2 linked regions of the Oceanispirochaeta sp. M1 genome follow. The protein of the gene in region 1 interacts with the protein of each later gene in a pairwise test. Links are inferred from orthologs where the notes say so. Each region holds a gene or a part of one and is shown in the gene's direction. Other genes may lie near its edges.

The links. Proteins that work in one complex are often made in the same cells at the same time.
Region 2: the proteins of leuS (region 1) and DV872_RS04945 interact in binary tests that used the Escherichia coli proteins (3 or more experiments, as listed by UniProt). The link is inferred for Oceanispirochaeta sp. M1 from one-to-one orthologs.

What each region holds. Positions count from the first base shown.
Region 1 is NZ_QQPQ01000008.1:174,391-177,632, reverse strand. The notes cover bases 7-3,072. They hold leuS (leucine--tRNA ligase), read left to right. Parts: upstream 7-320; coding sequence 321-2,825; downstream 2,826-3,072. Other genes in these bases: ung (uracil-DNA glycosylase), read left to right, coding at 2,895-3,072. Also shown: more of ung, read left to right, coding at 3,073-3,242.
Region 2 is NZ_QQPQ01000005.1:172,237-175,282, reverse strand. What follows is about bases 79-2,948. They hold DV872_RS04945 (BRCT domain-containing protein), read left to right. Parts: upstream 79-521; coding sequence 522-2,375; downstream 2,376-2,948. Other genes in these bases: DV872_RS04940 (HU family DNA-binding protein), read right to left, coding at 2,380-2,948; DV872_RS04955 (CGGC domain-containing protein), read right to left, coding at 79-118. Also shown: more of DV872_RS04955, read right to left, coding at 1-78; more of DV872_RS04940, read right to left, coding at 2,949-3,046. UniProt on the Escherichia coli protein: DNA ligase that catalyzes the formation of phosphodiester linkages between 5'-phosphoryl and 3'-hydroxyl groups in double-stranded DNA using NAD as a coenzyme and as the energy source for the reaction.

The sequences.
Region 1 (3,242 bases):
ATTAACTGTTCAGTTGGAGAATCATACTTAGGGCAACTTTTTCTCAAGGGGCGATTATTTTTATAAACTGCAACAAGAGACTGTCAGAAGTCAATTTGCAGGGTTTTATTTTCGATTGATCTATATTGAATAACAATTATTTAAGAACTGCAGTTTCTGTAATAGAAATGTATCCTATGAAAAAGAATCAAAATTTTAATATACAGCACTGTTCCCCGCCCATTATTGATCACTTGAGCTTCAGCAAAAGTTCACCAAGGCTGTAAATTTGCCTTGGTAGCATTAGACGAAATCCCGGCGCTCTGATATTATCTTTGCCTATGAGCAAATACCCTTTTAAAGACATAGAAGCCAGATGGCAGAAATACTGGAAAGAGAACAAAACATTCAAGGTCTCCGAAGACCCCTCTTTCCCCAAAGAGAAGAGAGCCTACGTCCTGGACATGTTCCCCTACCCCTCGGGTGCGGGACTCCATGTAGGACACCCCGAAGGCTATACAGCAACCGATATTTACTGCCGCTACCTGCGGATGAACGGATACAATGTACTCCACCCCATGGGATTCGACTCCTTCGGTCTCCCTGCGGAAAACTATGCAATCAAGACAGGAACACACCCCAAGATCACAACCAAGACCAATATTGATAACTTTTTGACACAGATCAAGGCCCTGGGTTTCAGCTACGACTGGGACCGCCAGATTTCAACACATACTTCAGAATACTACCACTGGACTCAGTGGATTTTCCTCAAGCTGTACAAGGCGGGTCTGGCTTATGAGTCGGAAAAGCCTATCAACTGGTGTCCCGACTGTAAGACAGGCCTCGCCAACGAAGAAGTTCTGGATGGAAGATGTGATCGCTGTGGTCACCAGGTAGAAAGAAAGAATCTGCGTCAGTGGGTCTTTAAGATTACAGAGTATGCCGACAAACTTTTAGAAGATTTGGATACCCTGGACTGGCCTGACTCCGTTAAGGCCATGCAGAAAAACTGGATTGGACGCTCAGAGGGTGCCAATGTAGTGTTCAAGACCGAAACAGATGATGAGATCGAGGTTTATACAACACGTCCCGATACACTTTTCGGTGCCACCTATATGGTTCTATCTCCCGAGCACAGCCTTGTTGAAAAACTGACGACTCCTGAGAACAAAACCGCTGTTGAAGAGTATGTCAGGCAGGCCAACCTCAAGAGCGATCTGGAGAGAACAGAACTGTCCAAGGATAAGACCGGAGTGTTTTCCGGTTCCTATGCCATCAACCCCTTAAGCGGTGAAAAAATCCCCGTGTGGGTTGCCGACTATGTTCTCATATCCTACGGTTCGGGTGCCATCATGGCCGTTCCCGCCCACGATGAACGTGACTGGGAATTTGCAAAGAAATTTGAACTGCCTATCATCGAAGTCCTCTCCGGCGGCGATGTGCAGGAAGCTGCCTTTACCGGTGACGGTCCCCATGTAAACTCCGGATTCCTGGACGGCATGGGCAAGATTGATGCCATCAGCAAGGTTATTGCCTGGCTGGAAGAGAAGAAGATCGGAACAGGTGCTGTCAACTACAAACTCCGGGACTGGATTTTCAGCCGTCAGAGATACTGGGGAGAGCCGATTCCCCTGGTTCACTGTGAAAAGTGCGGAACCGTTCCCGTTCCCGAGGATCAGCTTCCTCTGGAACTGCCTTCCACCAACGACTTTCACCCGTCTGGAACTGGAGAGTCTCCTCTTGCAAACATCACCGACTGGGTTAACTGTGAGTGCCCCGTATGCGGTGGTCCCGGTAAGAGAGAGACAAACACCATGCCCCAGTGGGCAGGAAGCTGCTGGTACTACCTCCGTTATATCGACCCTAAAAACAGCTCTGCCCTTGTGGGCAAAGAAGCCGAAAACTACTGGATGCCCGTAGACCTTTATGTAGGCGGTGCGGAGCACGCGGTTCTCCACCTGCTCTATTCCCGGTTCTGGCATAAGGTCCTCTTTGATCTTGGAATTGTACAGACAAAAGAGCCCTTCCAGAGACTGATAAACCAGGGAATGATCACATCATTCGCCTACCAGAGAAGCGATAAGTCCCTTGTGGCCACAGACCTTGTGGAAGAAAAGGGTGAAAAGTACTATGAAATCTCCACAGGGGAAGAACTCAGCCGGGTCATCGCCAAGATGTCCAAGAGTCTGAAAAACGTTATCAACCCCGATGATATTATCCGCGATTTCGGTGCGGACTCCATGAGAATGTATGAAATGTTCATGGGTCCCCTGCAGGTTTCAAAACCCTGGCAGACAAATGGTCTTGCGGGTGTTAACAGGTTTCTCAACAGAGTCTGGGATATCGCCGAGCGTGAAATTACAGATGATGAGCCCTCTAAGGATATGCTGAAGGTTCTGCACAAGACAATCAGAAAGGTGACCGATGACACCAGAGATCTGGAGTTCAATACAGGTATCGCCCAGATGATGATCTTTATCAACGAAGCCTTTAAGCAGAAGAAATGCTACCGAAAATACTGGGAACCCTTTGTGCTTCTTATTGCTCCCTACGCACCCCACCTGGCCGAAGAGATGTGGAGGAAGCTCGGTAAAGATGACACCCTTGCCTACGCCTCATGGCCACAGTGGATCGAAGAGCTCACAAAAGATGATGAGAAAGAGATCGTCGTGCAGATCAACGGCAAGCTCCGCTGCAAGATGATCCTGCCTGCCGGTACAAGCCCTGATGATATGAAGGCTGCGGCCCATGCTCAGGAGAAAGTAAAAGCCCTTACCGAAGGCAAGACCATCATCAAGGAAATCGCCGTTCCTGATAAACTGGTTAATATTGTGGTTAAATAATACGCCTCTATTTTGAGCGTTACGATCCCCTATTGCTTTACGTCTATAGGGGATTTTTTTGGGAGAAATATGAACCGGGATATCAAACTTGAAAGCAGCTGGCTCAATGTAGTAAATGATGAATTCGATCAGCCCTATATGGATGAACTGCGGCAGTTTCTTGTGGATGAGAGACAGAAAGGAAAGACTCTCTTCCCTCCGGAGAGTCAGGTATTTTATGCACTGGACCGCACTCCCTTCGACAAGGTGAAAGTTGTAATACTGGGTCAGGACCCTTACCACGGCCCGGGACAGGCCCATGGTCTCTGTTTCTCTGTACAGCCCGGTGTTGCCCCCCCTCCCAGCCTGGTAAATATCTATAAAGAGATGGGAACTGATCTGGGACTGACAGCACCGAATCACGGCTGCCTGAGCAGC
Region 2 (3,046 bases), on another replicon or contig:
CCACTTCTTCTCCCTTATACAAGGCAAATGCCCCTTCTCTGTTTTTCAGAGAACGCAGACACTTGCCTCCGGCGCAGTTATGGTAACGGTCACAGATGATTATGCTGATTTTTTTCACGGATTACCTCTCTCAGTTTTTAACCATATTATCATTAATAAATGGATCGGGGAGGTTCAGCATTACAAGGACTTTACAGGAACACAAATTTCACATTTTTCAGGTACGATTGTGACGTCAAAAGATTTATAACTAAAAAAGGACCAGCTAATGCTGATCCTTTATGACATCAAGGCGCCGAGCGGACTCGAACCGCTGAATGATGGATTTGCAATCCACTCCCTTAGCCGCTTGGGTACGGCGCCGAATGTGTGGAAAAATATAGCAGAACCCTTATTCTTTGTCCATACCCGTAAATAAAAGTTTTCTAATTATATTTCTTTGTAAATATGGGCCTTTTCTGTTCGCATAATACTGCTTTGCTATTATTATAGAAATTGAAATTAACCCTGAGGTAATCAACTTGAAAGAACAGGACCTGATCAAGCTTCTGACAGAAGCAAAAGAAGCTTATTACAATACAGATGCACCCTTGCTGTCGGATGCTGAATTTGATCATCTGGAGGATGAACTTCGTGTTCTGAATCCCCGGAGTTCCTACTTTTCTATTGTCGGAACTGAAACAGACCGCAGTGGTAAAATCACACATGCCGAGCCCATGCTTTCCATGGGGAAGGCCAAGTCTCCTCAGGAAGTATTTAAGTGGCTGGATAAGCTTGCCATGCCTCCCGCTACGAAATGGACCATGCAGCCTAAAATAGACGGGCTTTCCGCCAGTTGTTACTATAAAAAGGGCAAGCTTCAGTATGTGGCAAGCCGTGGAGACGGAACTGTGGGACAGGATGTGACGACCATCTCTGATTACATCCAGGATATTCCAGAAACGATCTCTGAAAAAGAGCATGATATTGAGATAAGAGGGGAGTTATACCTTCCCAAAAATACAGATTACGGTACGGGTGGACGTCCCCTCAGGAATAATTGTGTAGGTCTGGTTAACAGGAAGGAAAATAGAGACGACCTGAAGTATGTGCGTTTTGTATGCTACCAGACAGCCCGTTGGAATCCTTCAGAGAGTGAGGCCGGGATTATTGACTGGCTTGCAAAAGCAGGTTTTCATACGGTGGAGTATTTTTCAATTAAATCCAGATCCGATATTGAATCCTTTTACAATGAATATCTGGAATCCCTTAGAGATAAATGGCTGTACGAGACGGATGGACTGATTCTGACTGTTGATGATAATACAAATCATGAGGAGATTGACAGCCGTTGGGTGGTGGATCATCACCATCATTATGCCATTGCCATTAAACCTCCTGCTGCTGCTAAGAAAACCCATCTGACGGGCGTAGACTGGCAGGTTAGCCGTCAGGGTGCCCTGGTACCGGTTGCTCTGTTTGAGCCGATTCAGCTGGGCGGAGCAACTCTGGCAAGAGCCTCACTGCATAACAATGCATTTGTTGAATCCATGGCTTTACAGCTGGGAGATGAGCTTCTGATTGAGAGGGCCAATGATGTCATTCCTTATGTAAAGGAAAACCTTTCATCCCGTAAGAGGGATGGAGAACTCTTTTTTTCCACCATGACTCCTGATAAATGTCCTGCCTGTGGAAGTGCTGTGAATACTGAGGGAGTACATCTTAAATGCAGTAATCCGGTCTGTCCCGAGCGGCAGATTCAGACAATCCTGTACTGGGTAAAAGAGTCTGGTATGGAACAGGTTGCCGAGGCTACAATCCGTCAGCTTTATGACAGAAAGATAATTGCCAATGTGAGTGATCTATACAGAGTCCAGAAAGAGGAACTGGTTGGTCTCGAGGGTTTTGCAGAGAAGAAGATCAGTAACTTCTTCCAGCAGCTGGACAAGGTGCGTACTATGACGGCTCCGGAGTTGATCAGTAAGCTCGGAATACCTCTGGTGCAGCAGAAGGCTCTAAAGAAGCTTGGTATCAAAAGAATGGAAGAGTTCAAGGATTTTGAAGATGACAGTTTTGTGACCGGACAGAACATTATCGCCTGGAAGAAGAATGAGGATAATCTTCTCTTCCTTGAGAATCTTCTTGAAGTTGTTGAGATGAAAGAAGTCGAATCTGTTAATTCGAGAGGGCAGGTCTGTATGACCGGTAAGGGGCCTCTTGGACGGAAGGAGCTTCAGAAGATTATTGAAGAGCGGGGGTATGAGTTTTCATCCACGGTTACCAAGTCGACCATTATTCTTCTCTGTGAAGATCCTGAAGGGATAAGCTCGAAGCTGCAGAAAGCAAGAAAGAACGGTATTCAGCTGATTTCATATGAGGATTTTCTTAATCAGTAGAGTATCAGAGATCCAGGTCTTCGACTTTGCGGACATCTTCTATTCGAATTTCAGCTTTTTTTCTATCCAGGAAACTGGGATAGAGCCTTTCTCCGCCTAGAAGAACATAACCCGCACTGAGTTCCCTGTTGGGATTTCTGGGGTTTTCAGTCTGCTCAGATATGAGAGTTCTGTACCGTTGATAGGCAAAAAGGATACTGTCTTCAATTCGGATCTGATCGTTTTCTTGATCCGGCTGAGGTGGTATTACAATATTATCCCCTGGTCTTACCATGTCGGGGTCAGGGAAGGTGCTGCTGTTTCTTCTGTACAGATAGGGCCATAGGTAGATATTTCCCCAGCTTTTCTGTGCGAGAAGACTGAAGGAGTCTCCGGGTGCAATGTCGTAGCTGGTTTCGGGAAGAATTTGTACTTCTTCTACAGCTGCCGGTTCAGGTTCCGGGACCGATGCCGGGATAGGCTCGGCTTCCACTGCCTGTGATTCTTCGGCGGCAGCCTCTTCAGTTACAACAATTTCACTTGCAGATTCAGAGCTGTCATTCCGGAAAATCAGCCAGCCCAGTCCTAAGATAATTAACAGAGCAATCAGGCTGATGAGAGCCATTTTTACTGTGCGGTTGCGGCTATCTTTTTTAAATCCGAAGTCCGGCTCATGATGCACATACTCGTTC